Regions from separate parts of the Allobosea sp. CCNWLY174 genome, predicted to be linked through region 2. Evidence: predicted binding sites of a transcription regulator. Region 2 holds the regulator's gene; each other region holds the start of a gene.

Region 1 (3,976 bases), on a different contig from region 2:
CAGGGGCGGTGGCCGTGACTGCGTCTAGTCCATCACCGCGGCCTTGAGGATGCAGACCATCAGGGCGGTGCCGGGCTGGTCGCCGATGCAGCGGACGATGTGCTGGCGGTCGCAGCGATAGCGCAGGGTCTCGCCGGCCTTGGCGCGCTGGGTGATGCCGCCGACATCGACCTCGAACTCGCCCGCGCTGACCGAGAGCGATTCGATCGAGCCGCGCTGATGCCCTTCCGAATCGAGCTCGCCGCCCGGCTCGGCGCTGACCTCGTACCACTGCAGCCATTCGACCGTCTTGATCCAGCCGATGATGGCGAGGCGCAGCTTGCCGTCCTCCGAGACCAGGATCGGCGTGTCGGGCCGCGCGATCTTCTCGATGAAGGCCTCTTCCTCGTTGTTCGAGAGCACGCGCTCGATCGAGACGTCGAGCGCCTGCGACAGCCGCCAGATCGTCGCCAGCGTCGGATTGGTCTCGTTGCGCTCGATCTGGCTGATGATCGACTTGGCGACACCGGACTGTTCGGCCAGTTCGGAGAGCGACAGGTTGTAGGCCTTGCGCAGCCGCTGGATGGTCTTGCCGAGCTGGCCCGAAATCACCTGCGCGCCGGATGCGAGCTCTCGGCCGCCACGTTCCCTGGTTTCGATGCCCATTGTGCTCATGCCTGCCGTCGCTCCTCTTGCCCGTCCAGAATGTGCCGTTTGGGAAAGAGAACGATTGGTTTGTCTTAGCGGACAATGCCTTGGATCGCTCCAGGCGGCAAGTCGAGTGGCTTCAGACCGAGCGGGACGGGCCGGCCTCGCGCGTCTCTTTCTTGAGCAGGCCGAGCTGCTTCTCGCGTAGGATGACGTAGATGCCCGACGCGATCACGATCAGCGAGCCGATGAGCACCGCCTGGACCGGCCATTCGCCGAAGACGAACCAGCCCAGCGCGGTCGCCCAGATCATCGTCGAATACTCGAACGGCGCGATCAGCGAGGCGTCGCCATAGCGGTAGGCCTGGACCAGCAGCATCTGGCCGAGACCGCCGAGCACGCCGATGGTGACGAGCAGGATGAAGTCCTTCAGGTCAGGCACGGTCCAGCCGAGCGCGAGCGTCAGCAGACCGAGCAGCGAGGTCAGCGACATGAAATAGAAGACGATGGCGCCGGTCTTCTCGGTATGGGTCAGCAGCCGGACCTCGATCGAGGCGAAGGCCGAGCAGAAGGCGCCGGCAAGCGCGAGCAGGGCGCCGATGGCCGGGCCGCCCGAGAGCCCGTGGCCGAAGGCCTGCGCGCCCATATGCGGGGAGAGCATCAGGAGCACGCCGAGGAAGCCGACGGCGACCGCGGTCCAGCGATAGATGCGCACGCGCTCCTTCAGGATCAGCGCCGCCAGCACGACGACGATCAACGGCGCGGCATAGCCGATCGCGACCGCGTCCGAGAGCGGCAGCAGATGCAGCGCGGCGAAGCCGAGGAACATGCCGGTCGAGCCGATGACGCCGCGCTTGAGATGGCCGCGCAGATTGCTCGTCTTGAGCGCCTCGGGGAATTCATGCCGCCAGGCCAGCCAGATGATCAGCGGAATCAGCGCGAAGAACGAGCGGAAGAAGACGAGCTCGCCGGTCGGATAGCGCGAGGCCAGCGTCTTGATGCCGGCCGACATCAGCGTGAACGACAGGGCCGAAAGCAGCTTGAGGCTGATGCCGAGGAGCGGTGACAAGGGAACAGGTCGGGCGCGAGGAATGGAAGTCTTGTGCAAGACCTCCAGTCCTTAGACCACGAGCGCCGAGCCGTTCCAAGCGCCGATCTTGCAAACCGGACCGGCGCGTCGCGGGACGCGATGGCGATGCGGTTCAGGCGAGGCGGTATTCGAGGATCTCGTCGTCCCGGTCGTCGAACGTGCCGGTCGAGGTCCAGCCCAGATGCCGGTAGAAACCATATGAGCGCACCGCCGGATCGGGTGAGCAACTGAGGAACAATCTGGCGAAGCCAAGCTCCCTGAAGTCGGCGACGACCAGGTTCAGCAAGGTCCGTCCGACACCTCTGTCCTCATGGTCGGGGAGCAGCGCCAGCACGGCGATCTCGCCGGTCTCGCGCTCGCCGAAGCAGTAGCCGACAATCTCATCGGCCTCGGTCGCGACATGGCCCGGCAGGCTGCCATCGGCGATGCCGGCCTGCCAGCTTTCGAGCGTGACACCCGCTTCCGCGAGGCGCTCGACCGATAAGGCGTTCTCCCGTGTCCTGCCGCGTAGAACGACGCAGGCAGGCGTATCCTCGGGGACGGCGCGGCGATAGGCGATGGTCATTGGTCTCGGTTTGGTACTGGAGGGTGAGAGCCGGAGCGCATCCTGACGCGCCCCGGCCGGCCCGGTTCAGAAATTGGCGCGGAACGACCCGCCGTCGATCAGGAAGTTCTGGCCGGTGATGTAGCCGGCATGGGCGCTGGCGATGAAGGCGCAGAGCTTGCCGAACTCGTCGGGCGTGCCGAGGCGGCCGGCCGGGACGGCTGCGAGCCTGCGCTTCGTCGCCTCCTCGATGCTGATGCCCTGCATCTCGGCGACCTTGTTGGTCGCGGTCTTGATCCGGTCGGTATCGAACACGCCGGGCAGGATGTTGTTGATGGTGACGTTGGCATGGGCGATCTCGCGGGCGACGCCGGCGAGGAAGGCGGTGAGGCCGGCGCGGGCGGCGGAGGAGACGTCGAGCCCGGTCAGCGGGGTGAGCACGCTCGCCGAGGTGATGTTGACGATGCGGCCGAAGCGCCGCTCGATCATGCCGTCGACCACGCGCTGCACCAGCTCCAGCGGCGTCGCCATGTTCTGCGCGACGCCTTCGAGCAGCCCCTCGCGCGTCACCTCGCGGAACGGCTTGGGCGGCGGGCCGCCATTGTTGTTGACCAGGATGTCAGGATTGGGCGCAGCGGCGAGCAGCGCATCCTGACCGGCCTTGGTCCCGACGTCGGCGACGACGGCGATCACGGTCGCGCCGGTGCTGGCACGAATCGCGGCCGCGGTGTCCTCAAGCGTCGTGGCGTCACGGCCGTTGACGACGACGGTACAGCCCGCTTCGGCCAGTGCCTGCGCGCAGCCGCGGCCCAGCCCCTTGCTCGAGGCGCAAACGATGGCCGTGCGGCCGGCGATACCCAGATCCATGGTCGTCTCCCGGAAAGGTCCGTTCCTGTGCGGGCAGGCAAAGCATGCTTTTGCCGCCGCGTCATCAAAGCGTAGTGCAAATCAGCCACACGCCGCAGGCAAGGCAACAGCATGGGCCGGCGGCCATGAGCGACGACAGCGACGCCAAGCAGGTTCGCAGCATCTTCATCTCGGACCTGCATCTGGGCACGCGCGGGGCCCAGGCGGATCTCGTGCTGGAGTTCCTGCGCGACTATGACGCGCCGACGATCTACCTGGTCGGCGACATCATCGATGGCTGGCGGCTGAAGAGCGGCTGGTACTTCCCGCAGTCGCACAACGACGTGGTGCAGAAGCTGCTGCGCAAGGTGCGCAAGGGCTCGAAGCTGATCTACGTCACCGGCAACCACGACGACTTCCTGCGCGATTATACCGGCCTGCAGTTCGGCGGCATCACGCTGGTCGATGACATCGTCCACGAGACGGCCGACGGCAAGCGCATGCTCGTCATTCATGGCGACCTGTTCGACCTCGTGGTGCGCAATGCCAAATGGCTCGCTCTGCTCGGCGACTGGGCCTACACGATCGCGCTCGTGCTCAACCACGGCATCAACAAGGTCCGCCGCGTCCTTCGCCTGCCGCACTGGTCGCTCTCGGCCTGGGCCAAGCACAAGGTCAAGAACGCCGTGAACTATATCGGCGAGTTCGAGCAGTGCCTCGCCGACGAGGCACGCCGGCACAAGGCCGACGGCGTGATCTGCGGCCACATCCACCATGCCGCGCAGCGCGAGATCGGCGGGCTGACCTACATCAACACCGGCGACTGGGTCGAAAGCTGCACGGCCGTGGTCGAGCACGACGATGGCCGC
Region 2 (3,976 bases):
AACAGCTTCTGGTTCTCGCCGACGCTGCTCGGCGGCGTCTCCAACCTGCCGGTGACGATCTACCAGTTCGCGTCGGCCCCTTACGAGAACTGGCAGCAGCTCGCTTGGGCGGGATCGCTGATCATCACCGTCTCAATCCTCGTGCTTTCCCTCATCGCCCGGCGCATCGTGCGCGGCGGCAAGTGAATAGCGTCCGATCGGAAGGACCATGCAGATGCTTTCGACCCTCGAACTGAGCCCGCAGACGCTGGATGCCGAAGCGCCCGTCCGCATCGCCGTGAAGAACCTCGATTTCTACTACGGCGAGCACAAGGCGCTGAAGAACATCAACCTCGACTTCCGCGACCGGCACGTCACGGCGCTGATCGGCCCCTCGGGCTGCGGCAAGTCGACCCTGCTGCGCATCTTCAACCGGATCTACTCGCTCTATCCCGAGCAGAAGGCGACCGGCGAGATCCTGCTCGACGGCCGCAACATCATCTCGAACGACATCGACGTGAACGAATTGCGCTCGCGCATCGGCATGGTCTTCCAGAAGCCGACGCCGTTCCCGATGTCGATCTACGACAATGTCGCCTTTGGCATCCGTCTCTACGAGAAGCCGCCGAAGTCGGAGCTCGATGACCGTGTCGAGGGCGCCTTGCGCCGCGCCGCGCTTTGGGACGAGGTCAAGGACAAGCTGAAGAGCTCCGGCATGGGCCTTTCGGGCGGCCAGCAGCAGCGCCTCTGCATCGCCCGCACCATCGCCCAGAAGCCCGAGGTCATCCTGTTCGACGAGCCGACCTCGGCGCTCGACCCGATCTCGACCGGCAAGATCGAGGACCTGCTCGAGCAGCTCAAGACCGACTTCACCATCGTCATCGTCACCCACAACATGCAGCAGGCGGCGCGCATCTCGCAGTATACCGCCTTCATGTATCTGGGCGAGGTGATCGAGTTCGACGCGACCAACACGATCTTCATGAACCCGCACAAGAAGCAGACGCAGGACTACGTCACCGGCCGCTTCGGCTGACGTTCTGAAAGCGCCGGCCAGACTCGAAGGATACGCCCGATGTCGGATCAACATATCGTCCGCTCCTACGATGCCGATCTCGAGGGCCTGCGCCGCAGCCTCGCCGAGATGGGCGGCATGTCCGAGCGCATGCTCGGCGACTCCACCGTGGCTCTGGTGCGCCGCGACACCGCGCTCGCCCAGAAAATCATCAGCGCCGACCAGCGCCTCGACAATCTCCAGCGCGAGGTCGAGGAAAAGGCGGTGCTGACCATCGCTCGCCGCCAGCCGCTGGCGAACGACCTGCGCGAGCTGATCTCGGCAATCCGCATCGCCGCCGACATCGAGCGCGTCGGCGACCTCGCCAAGAACATCGCCAAGCGCGCCGTCGCGATCTCCGGCCAGTTCTCGCCGCCGCATCGCGCCGTCGTCGGCCTCGAGCATATGAGCCGCCTGGTCCAGGCCCAGCTCAAGGACGTGCTCGACGCCTATGCCGCCAGCAACGAGCAGAAGGCGATGGATGTCTGGCGCCGCGACGACGAGATCGACGCGCTCTACACCTCGCTGTTCCGCGAGCTCCTGACCTATATGATGGAGGACCCGCGCAACATCACCTTCTGCACGCATCTGCTGTTCTGCGCCAAGAACGTCGAGCGCATCGGCGACCATACCACCAACATCGCCGAGACCATCCACTATCTCGTCACCGGCCAGTCGATCGACGAGACCCGGCCGAAGCTCGACACCACCAACATCCTCGTCGACCTGCCGGCGGCCAATGGCTGAACCGGCGGGCGCTTGAACGGACGCTGACATGCCCGCACGCATCCTGATCGTCGAGGACGAGGAGCCGCTCACCTTGCTGCTGCGCTACAATCTCGAGGCCGAGGGCTTCGAGGTCGACAGCGTGGCGCGCGGCGACGACGCCGAACTGCACCTGCGCGACCATACGCCCGACCTCGTCCTGCTCGACTGGATGCTGCCCGGCCTCTCCGGCATCGAGCTCTGCCGGCGCCTGCGTACCCGGCGCGACACCGAGCGCGTGCCGATCATCATGCTGACCGCCCGCGGCGAGGAGACAGAGCGGGTCCGCGGCCTTGCCACCGGCGCCGACGACTATGTCGTCAAGCCGTTCTCGCTGCCCGAACTGATCGCCCGCATCCAGGCGCTGCTGCGCCGCGCCAAGCCCGGCCATGTCGCCGGTCTGCTCGCTGCCGGCGATCTCGAGCTCGACCGCACCACCCGGCGCGTCCGCCGCGCCGGCGCCGAATTGCATCTCGGCCCGACCGAGTTCCGCCTGCTCGAATTCCTGATGCAGGCCCCGGGCCGGGTCTATTCCCGGGCGCAACTGCTCGACGCCGTCTGGGGTCGCGACGTCTATATCGACGAACGCACCGTCGACGTTCATGTCGGGCGCCTGCGCAAGGCGATCACGCCGGCCAATGCCAAGGACCCGCTGCGCACGGTGCGCGGCGCCGGCTACGCCTTCGACGAGACGTTTGCCCGCAGTTGAGCGCTTTTGTCAGCGCGGCGCGGCGATGATCACCGCTGCGCCGGCAAGGCAGAGCGCGGCGCCTGCCAGGTCGTAGCGATCTGGTAGCACCTTCTCGACCAGCGCCATCCAGGCCAGCGACGCCACGATATAGACGCCGCCATAGGCGGCGAAGGTGCGCCCGGCGGCTGGACTGTCGAGCAGGGCCAGCAACCAGGCGAAAGCCGCGAGCGATACCAGGCCCGGCAGCAGCAACCAGACCGGCTTGCCGAGCTTGAGCCAGGCCCAGAAGGCGAAGCAGCCGGCGATCTCCGCCAGCGCCGCGGCGGCATAGGTCGCGAAGGTCGCCATGGCGCTCTCCCGTGGTTCGCCCATGAAAAAGCCGGCCACGAGGGCCGGCTTTTCCGATTTTGGATGGTTACGCCGCCTCAGGCGCGGACGGGCTTGCGCTCGCGGCGCCGGTCGGCCGCCGGCTGGTAGGCGATCCGGGCATGATAGGCGCAATAGGGCATGCCGGTCGCGCTGCGGCCGCCGCAGAAGCGGAACTCCGGCGTGGTCGGGTCGCCCATCGGCCAGCGGCACATATACTCGCGCAGATCCATGATCGTGACCCGCTCGGAGAACGGCACGACCACGTCCTCGGCCGGCGCCGGAGCGCGCTCGACCTGTGCTTCGGTCGCGATTTCGGGTGCGAACTGCGGTGCCAGCGCGGTGTTGCCGCGGGTCAGCCCGGCGCCACCGTTCTGATGGCCGGCGGGATGGCTCGGCGGGCGGGCCGCCGGCTTGCGCGGGCGCGGCGTGGCCGAACCGGGGCTCTTGGCCCGGCCGGACAGGCCGAGACGGTGAACCTTCCCGATGACGGCGTTCCGCGTGACGCTGCCGAGCTCGGCGGCGATCTGGCTCGCGCTCAGGCCGTCATTCCAGAGCTTCTTGAGCAGTTCGACGCGTTCGTCGGTCCAGGCTCCGGCTTCGGTCATGGGGTTGCACCTGTCTTCGTCATGCTTCGCCAGCGGGCCGGCGAGGCATAGGGAGAGATCATGGCGGAATCCGATACCGGCAGCGTCCGTCACAAAACGGAAGCCGTTACGCCCGGAACTGACGATACAGGAGACGCCGCACGAGATGTCGTATCTGACGAAGAGGACCATACAAGATGGCCTGACTCGGCCACAAGAGTCGCCGAATCGTAATTCGGCTTTTCCCCAGCCAATCGCCGCAGACGGCCGGACAGTGAGTCTATTCGGCAACGCTGCCGCGAGAGCCGGATCCGATCAGGGTGGCATACCCTGATCGGTGAATCCGTCTCCCACTTTTGGAATGGAGACCGTTTTGCCCCAACGGCTTGCGGGAGAAGCCGTTGGGGACGGGCTCCAAGTCAGCCGGAATTGACAGGGCCGGGCCGGTTTTGCATAGTCGTGCGACGCAGCCGCCCCCAAGGGCGGCGCTTATGTTTTTGAGCGATCGGGATTTTCCTTTGATGCGGCTTGACG
Region 3 (3,976 bases), on a different contig from region 2:
CGGCGAAGACGCAGAGATTGAAGCTGTCCTCACCCGGCCCGGCCTCGTCGGTGACGATCGTGCCATAGAGGAAGCCGAGATCGGGCTCGGTCGGATGCGTGATCGTGCGGCTCGCCCGGACCTGGTCGGTCAGCGCGCCGGCGGCCGCGACGATCTTCTCCACCGGCGTCTGCATCAGGTCGAGCCCGAAACGCGAGGCCGGCAGGATGCAGTAATAGGCGCCGCCATAGGCGATGTCGGTAACGACATCGCCTATGGCGGGCACGGAAACGACGAGGTCGCGGGCCTCGACGAAGGCCGGCACGCTCTCGAAGCTGACGTTACCGACTTTCCAATAGCCTTTGCTGCCCTTGACCTCGCAGGCTAGGCGCACCAGCCCGCAGGGCGCCTCGATGGCGAAACGGGTGACCGGCTCGCTCGCCTCGACCAGGCCCTGCTCGATCGCATAGCGGCCGAGCGCGATGGTCGCGTGGCCGCACATGGTCGAATAGCCCTCGTTATGCGTGAACAGCACGCCGAAAGCCGCGTCCGGATGGCTCGCCGCGACCGGGATGACGCCATACATGCCGTCATGCCCGCGCGGCTCCAGCATCATCGCGCGGCGAAGATGGTCATGTTGCTCGCGCGCCTGCCGGCGCTTGTCGAGGATGCCGGCGCCGGTCAACTCCGGGTAGCCACCGGTGACGATGCGAACCGGCTCGCCGCAGGTGTGGTAGTCGATATAGCTCAGGCGCGTCACAGCAGCCCGCGCTTCGCCAGGTTTCGCATCAGATGCGAGGCGCCGAAGCGCCAGGGCTCGCATTCGTCGGTGCGCCGCATGCGGTTGACCAGCGCACCGAGCTCGGGCGCCGAGATCGTGACGACGTCGCCGTATTTGTGGGTGAAGCCGCCGCCCGGAGCATCGCGATCCTTGATCGGCGCGAACATGGTGCCGAGATAGAGCACCGCCCCGTCCGGATACTGGTGGTGCGGGCCGATCATCTGCGCGGCGAGGTCGGCGGGATCGCGGCTGATCTTCGCGATCGAGGACGAGCCTTCCAGCGTGAAGCCGTCCTCGCCCGCGACGGTCAGGCTCACCGTCGTCTTGCGGACATGGTCGAGCGAGAAATCGCCGTCGAAGAAGCGGATGAACGGGCCGATCGCGGCGGCGGCGTTGTTGTCCTTGGCCTTGCCGAGCAGCAGGGCCGAGCGGCCCTCGACATCGCGCAGGTTGACGTCGTTGCCGAGGCTGGCGCCGACGATGCGGCCATCCGAGGCGACGACCAGCACGATCTCGGGCTCGGGATTGTTCCAGCTCGAGGCGGGGTGCAGGCCGGCGTCGGCGCCGGTGCCGACCGCCGACATCGGCGGCGCCTTGGTGAAAATCTCGGCGTCCGGCCCGATGCCGACCTCGAGATACTGGCTCCAGCTGTTCTGGGCGATCAGCACCTCCTTCAGCTTCATCGCCTCCGGGGAGCCGGGCTTGAGCTTTGAAAGGTCGTCGCCGATCAGCTTGCCGATCTCGGCGCGGATCTCGGCCGCAGCCGCCGGGTTGCCCCGCGCCTTCTCCTCGATGACGCGCTCCAGCATCGAGACGGCGAAGGTGACGCCGGCCGCCTTGACCGCCTGCAGGTCGACCGGAGCGAGCAGCCAGGGCTTGCCGTCATCGCGGCTGGCGGCCGAGCTGTTGGCGAGGAGATCGGCGAGCGAGCCGAGGCTCTCGCCATCAGCGGCGCGCAGCGCTACTGCCGGATCGGTGGTCTCGCAGAGGTCGCGCATGGTCGAGAAGGTGGCGGTGACGTCGATCACCCTATCGCCCTCAAGCTTGACCACCGACGGACCGGCAAGATCAGGGCGCCAGACCCGGCCGGCCAGAGCGGCGCGGTCGGCATCGGCCGGCAGGGTGTTGGCGGGCGTGAGAGAGAGCGAGGGCATGGCTGATCCAGCTTGTGTGCAGTGTACAGGACGAGCTGCGAAGAACAGCCGCTTCCGCGGGAAATCGCAAGTGCGCGGATGCGCGTCCACAGCGAGGCGGAAATGTCATCGTTTTGTCATTGAACTGTCGCCCCGGCTTCATGCTAGCTTGCGCACCAACGACAAGAACGCCCGCGCATGCCGGGGGCTGAGAGGGAGCTGATCATGACCTTCAAATTCAAGACCCTGACCGCCGTTGGCGCATTCGCGCTGGCCGCCGCTTCGCCGGCTTTGGCGCAGACCGAAATCCAGTGGTGGCACGCCATGACCGGCGCCAACAACGACGTCGTCGTCAAGCTGGCCGAGGAGTTCAACGCCTCGCAGAAGGACTACAAGGTCGTCGTCGCCTACAAGGGTTCTTATCCCGACACCCTGAACGCCGGCATCGCCGCCTTCCGTGCCGGCAATGCCCCGCACATCATGCAGGTCTTCGAAGTCGGCACCGCGACGATGATGTCGGCCAAGGGCGCGATCAAGCCGGTCGCCGACGTGATGAAGGACGCCGGCGAGACGTTCGACCCCAAGAGCTACCTGCCGGCGATCACCGGCTACTATTCGACGACGAAGGGCGAGATGCTCTCCTTCCCGTTCAACTCGTCCTCGATGGTGATGTGGTACAACAAGGACGCGCTGAAGAAGGCCGGCCTGCCGGAAGCGCCGCCGAAGACCTGGCCGGAAGCGTTCGAAGCCGCCAGGAAATTGAAGGCCGCCGGCTGGGACAAGTGCGGCATTTCCACGGCCTGGACGACCTGGGCCAATATCGAGCAGCTCGGCGCCTGGCACAACGTGCCTGTCGGTACCAAGGCCAACGGCTTCGACGGCTTCGACACCGAGTTCCGCATCAACAGCGACCTCTTCGTCAAGCATCTGACCAATCTCGCCAACCTGCAGAAGGAAGGCGTGTTCTCCTATTCCGGCCGTACCAACACCGGCGAGGGCCGCTTCACCTCGGGCGAATGCCCGCTCTTCCTGACCTCCTCGGCCTTCTTCGGCAACGTCAAGGCCAACGCCAAGTTCGACTGGTCGAACGCGCCGATGCCGTACTATCCGGATGTCGCCGGCGCGCCGCAGAATTCGATCATCGGCGGCGCTTCGCTCTGGGTCATGGGCGGCAAGAAGGCCGACGAGTACAAGGGCGTCGCCAAGTTCTTCACCTTCCTCTCGGACGTCGACCGGCAGGTGAAGCTGCACACCGAGTCCGGCTATCTGCCGATCACCAAGGCGGCCTATGAGAAGGTCAAGGCGTCGGGCTTCTACAAGCAGAACCCCTATCTCGAGACCCCGCTGCTCGAGCTCAACAACAAGGAGCCGACCGAAAACTCGCGCGGCGTCCGCTTCGGCGGCCTGGTCCAGATCCGCGACATCTGGTCGGAGGAGATCGAGGCGGCCCTGAACGGCCAGAAGACGCCGAAGGCGGCGCTCGACGCGGCCAATGAGCGTGGCAACCAGGCGCTGCGCCAGTTCGAGCGCACCGCCAAGTAAGACAAGACTGATCGAAGGCCGGGGCGCTTGTCCCGGCCTTCCTTGCCGCCGGGCTGGCCGATGCAGAAATACGCTCACTTCAAGGGGCTGACGATCCCGCTGCTGCTCCTCCTGCCGCAGCTCGCGATCACGGTCGTCTTCTTCTACTGGCCGGCGAGCCAGGCGGTCTGGCAGAGCTTCCTGCTGCAGGATGCCTTCGGCATCTCGACCGAGTTCGTCTGGTTCGAGAACTATCGCGACCTGTTCGCCAAGCCCGAATATTACAAGGCGCTGATCAACACCGGCATCTTCTCGGTCTTCGTCGCGCTGCTCTCGCTCTCGCTGGCGCTGCTCTTCGCGGTGATGGCGGATCGGGCCATCCGCGGCGCCGAAATCTACAAGACCCTGCTGATCTGGCCCTATGCCGTCGCGCCCGCCATTGCCGGCGTGCTCTGGATCTTCATGTTCGATCCCTCCCTCGGCATGCTGGCGCGGGGGCTGCAGAGCCTTGGCGTCGCCTGGAATCCGCGCCTCAACGGCAATGACGCGATGACGCTGGTCA
Region 4 (3,976 bases), on a different contig from region 2:
CTTGACGAGGTTGCGGATGACGAGCGCCCGGCCATGGCCGGGCGCCTCTGCGACGGGAAGGGCGCTCATGAGCTGCGAAAGGCTTTCGGTCAGGGCTTGGCCGGCGCGGGCTGCTGCGCCTTCTTGGCGGCGGCCTCGGCCTCGCGCTTGGCTTCGGCGTCGTAGGCCGACTTGTTGTAGGGCGTGCCCGACTTCTCGGCGACATCGCGCACGATCGCCCAGTCCTTCTGGTAGGTGATCGGCAGGAAGCGGTCGTCGCCGTTGAACTCCTTGGTCATTTCCGGGGTGAAGCGGAAGGAGAAGAAGCAGTCGGTCAGCTTCTTGGCGAGCTCGGGCTTGAGATCGTGCGCATAGGCGAAGGACGAGGTCGGGAAGATCGCGCTGCGATAGATCTCGCGGGTGTCGTCCTTCTTGATCGTGCCGCGCACGATCATACGCTCATAGACGTCGCCGGCGACGGCGCCCATGTCGTAGTCGCCCGAGACCACGCCGAGGATCGACTTGTCGTGGCCGCCCGACATCAGCGGCTTGTAGTCCTTGTCGGCCTCCAGCCCGTGCTCGGGGAAGAGCACGCGCGGGGCGAGGTTGCCTGAGTTGGACGAGGGCGAGGTGTGGGCGACCTTCTTGTCCTTGAGGTCCGACAGCTTCTGGTAGGGGCTGGAGGCCTTGACCACGGCGACGAGATTATAGCCCCGCACGCCGGCCGCCGAGCCCTTGGCGGCAAACGGGATCGCGCCGGCGAGGTTGACGGCGAAGCCGGTCGGCCCGGTCGAGAATCCGGCGAAATGCAGGCGGCCCGAGCGCATCGCCTCGATCTCTGCCGAGTTCGACTGGACGGGGTAGTAGACGATGCGCTTGCCGGTGCAGGCCGCGAGATGGTCGGTCAGCGGCTTGAAGATGTTGGCGTAGACGGCGGGGTCCTCGACCGGCGTATAGGCCCAGACGAGCGCAGACGGGTCCTTCAGCTTCGACGGATCGGTCGGCACGTCGGCGACCAGGTCCTTGTTGGCGTCGCAATACATCGTGTCGAGCTGGCCGCGATTGGGGCAGGCGTCCTGTGCCTGCGCCGCCCCAGCGAGCCCGAGGCCAACGAGCAGCGAGGTCGTGGCGGTCAGGCAAGTCAGCATCTTGGTCATGGTCGGCGTCTCTCCCGGTCGATCTTGATTATGAGCTGGCTATAGTATGTGACACAAAACTGTCATATTCCAGCCGGGCGAAACGTCTCGACTTACGACTATAGTGGTCTTGTCCACCGCGACGGTCGGGCACTCACCAACCCTGACGATGCAGAGTCTTTCTTCTACAACCTTCCCGGACGATCTCGCGGCGTTGATGCCGCGCTATGACGGCTTCCTGCTCGACCAATGGGGCGTGTTGCATGACGGTATCCGGCCGTATTCGGGTGCCGTCGCCGCGCTGGAGATGCTGCGCCGGGCGAGCAAGCGCGTGATCATCCTCTCGAATTCCGGGCGCCGTGGCGCCGAGAATGCCACGCAGCTGGCGAAATTCGGCTTTGCAGGCGAGCTTTATGACGAGGTCGTCTCGGCCGGGGACGACGCCCGCGATGCATTAGCGGCGCGCGACGAACCATTCCATCGCGCGCTCGGCCGGCGCTGCCTGTTGCTGGCACGCGAGGGCGAGGCGCATCTGGCGCAAGGGCTCGGCCTCGACCTGGTCGATGACGTCGCCCTGGCCGACTTCATCCTTCTGATGACGATGGACCCGCCCCGGCAATCGGTCGCCGGCTGGATGAGCTTGCTCGAAGCGGCCAGCGCGCGGCGCCTGCCCATGGTCTGCGCCAATCCGGACCTGCATCGCGCTAGCCCCGATGGCGGCCTGCAGGAGGCGCCGGGCCTCGTCGCGCGCGCCTATGAGCAACTCGGCGGTATCGTGCGCTATCACGGCAAGCCTGAGCCGCGCATCTATCGCACCTGCCTGGCGAAGCTCGGGCTCGACCGCGGGCGCGTCGTGGCGATCGGCGATTCGCTGGAGCACGACATCGCCGGTGCGCAAGGCGCCGGCATCGACAGTGTCTTCATCGGCGGCGGCATCCATCGCGGCGAGATCGTTTGGGATGGCGCGGCGATGAATCCGGCGAGCTGTCTTGCGCTCTTCGCTCGTGCGGGGCGAAGCCCGACCTATGCGCTGCCGCTGCTTGGCTGACGCTTTGGCTCAACGCCCGGTCAGGAAGAAGCCTGACAGGAAATAGGCCAGTGCCGAGATCAGGCCCGCCGCCGGCATGGTGACGATCCAGGCGAAGACGATGCCGCGGGCGACGCCCCAGCGCACCGCCGTGACCCGCCGCGCGGCGCCGACGCCGATGATCGCACCGGTGATGGTGTGCGTGGTCGAGACGGGGACGCCGAGATAGGTCGCCATGAACAGGGTGATCGCGCCGCCGGTCTCGGCGCAGAAGCCCTGCTGCGGCGAGAGACGGGTGATCTTCGAGCCCATGGTGTGGACGATGCGCCAGCCGCCGCAGAGCGTGCCGAGCGCCATCGCCGCCTGGCAGGAGATCACGACCCAGAACGGCACCGAGAAGGTGTCGCCCATCATGCCGTGCGAGAACAGCAGTACGGCGATGATGCCCATCGTCTTCTGCGCATCGTTGGCGCCGTGCCCGAGCGAGTAGAGCGAGGCCGAGACGAATTGCAGCAGGCGGAAGGTCGAATCGACCTTGATGGGCGCCACTCGCAGGAAGGTCCAGGAGACGATCAGCACCAGGAGCAGCGCAAGCGCGAAGCCGATCGCCGGCGACATGAAGATCGCGAGGAAGGTCTTGCCGAGCCCCCACCAGACGATCGACGACAAGCCGACCTTCGACAGGCCGGCGCCGACCAGCCCGCCGATCAGCGCATGCGAGGAACTCGACGGGATGCCGGCGATCCAGGTCACCACGTTCCAGACGATCGCGCCGGTCAGCGCGCCGAAGACCACCCGGTCGTCGACGATCGTCGCCTGGATGATGCCGGAGCCGACCGTCTGGGCGACATGCAGGCCGAAGAACAGGAAGGCGATGAAGTTGAAGAAGGCGGCCCAGAACACCGCCCATTGCGGCGCCAGCACCCTCGTCGAGACGATTGTCGCGATCGAGTTGGCGGCGTCGTGCAGGCCGTTCAGGAAATCGAACAGCAGCGCGACGGCGATCAGGAAGATGAGGGCAGGGGCGAGGCTGGCGATGTCCACGGCGCGGTGCGCCTTTCAGAGGTGTTCGAGCACGATGCGGCTGACGCGCTTGGCGACGTCCTCGAAACGGTCGACCACCTTTTCGAGGTGGTCGTAGATCTCGGCGCCGACGATGAAGCCCATGGCGTCGCTGCCGCGATGGGCCTTGAACAGCTCCTTCAGGCCCTGGTCGTAGAGCCGGTCGGAGTGCTCCTCGATCGCGCCGATCTCCTTGGCGAGCGCCCCGATGCCGACGGCGTGCTTCTTGATGTCGCGCAGCATCGGCAGGAGTTCGCCGACCTTGTGCGAGGCGGTGACGATGGTCTTGCCGAGTTCCTGCATGCTCGGCTCGAAGCGCTCGACCTCGAAGAGCTGGATCGCCTTGGCCGTCTTCTGCATCTGGTCGATGGCGTCGTCCATCGAGCCGATCAGTTCCTCGATGTCGCCGCGGTCGAAGGGCGTGATGAAGGTGCGACCGACCTCGAGCATGACCTCGCCGGCGATCGTATCGGCGCGGTTCTCCTCGGCGAAGATCTCGGCGCAGCCGGCCGCGATCGCTGTCGTTCCGCTAAGGACGCCGTCCAGAGCTGCCGCGCCGGCCTGCAGCGTCTGCGCATGACGCTCGAACAGCACGAAGAACTTGTCTTCCTTCGGCAACAGCTTTTGGAACCAGCCCAGCATCGGAACGGCCTCTCGCCAACTTAGTCTGCCCGCGGCAAAGAGCGGGATGACATGCCTGCGCCTTTTGTGACAGTTTTGCGACAACGGCAATCCGGATTCCCGCTTTGCCACCGTTGGCCTCGACGCCGGC

Evidence for each region. Region 2 encodes PhoB, which activates phosphate uptake and scavenging genes when phosphate is short. Its sites were predicted from a motif close to TGTCATNNANCTGTCAT; they were not measured.
Region 1: a site for PhoB is predicted at 3,188-3,204, ahead of V7S63_RS17670 (UDP-2,3-diacylglucosamine diphosphatase). Genes of this name have one in related genera too.
Region 3: a site for PhoB is predicted at 2,029-2,045, ahead of ugpB (sn-glycerol-3-phosphate ABC transporter substrate-binding protein UgpB). Genes of this name have one in related genera too.
Region 4: a site for PhoB is predicted at 1,186-1,202, ahead of phnD (phosphate/phosphite/phosphonate ABC transporter substrate-binding protein). Genes of this name have one in related genera too.

The regions. Positions count from the first base shown of each region.
Region 1 is NZ_JBBBBQ010000005.1:307,326-311,301, reverse strand. It holds gene V7S63_RS17695 (LysR family transcriptional regulator) at 1-18, shown strand, start outside; gene V7S63_RS17690 (helix-turn-helix domain-containing protein) at 25-645, opposite strand; gene V7S63_RS17685 (DMT family transporter) at 767-1,696, opposite strand; gene V7S63_RS17680 (GNAT family N-acetyltransferase) at 1,830-2,282, opposite strand; gene V7S63_RS17675 (SDR family oxidoreductase) at 2,349-3,128, opposite strand; gene V7S63_RS17670 (UDP-2,3-diacylglucosamine diphosphatase) at 3,254-3,976, shown strand, end outside.
Region 2 is NZ_JBBBBQ010000010.1:146,002-149,977, forward strand. It holds gene pstA (phosphate ABC transporter permease PstA) at 1-186, shown strand, start outside; gene pstB (phosphate ABC transporter ATP-binding protein PstB) at 209-1,015, shown strand; gene phoU (phosphate signaling complex protein PhoU) at 1,055-1,780, shown strand; gene phoB (phosphate regulon transcriptional regulator PhoB) at 1,809-2,507, shown strand; gene V7S63_RS24035 (YnfA family protein) at 2,517-2,837, opposite strand; gene V7S63_RS24040 (GcrA family cell cycle regulator) at 2,915-3,463, opposite strand.
Region 3 is NZ_JBBBBQ010000006.1:136,698-140,673, forward strand. It holds gene V7S63_RS18490 (proline racemase family protein) at 1-739, opposite strand, end outside; gene V7S63_RS18495 (fumarylacetoacetate hydrolase family protein) at 736-1,914, opposite strand; gene ugpB (sn-glycerol-3-phosphate ABC transporter substrate-binding protein UgpB) at 2,119-3,435, shown strand; gene ugpA (sn-glycerol-3-phosphate ABC transporter permease UgpA) at 3,496-3,976, shown strand, end outside.
Region 4 is NZ_JBBBBQ010000001.1:710,131-714,106, reverse strand. It holds gene phnC (phosphonate ABC transporter ATP-binding protein) at 1-69, opposite strand, end outside; gene phnD (phosphate/phosphite/phosphonate ABC transporter substrate-binding protein) at 90-1,136, opposite strand; gene V7S63_RS03400 (TIGR01459 family HAD-type hydrolase) at 1,285-2,163, shown strand; gene V7S63_RS03395 (inorganic phosphate transporter) at 2,173-3,180, opposite strand; gene V7S63_RS03390 (DUF47 domain-containing protein) at 3,202-3,846, opposite strand.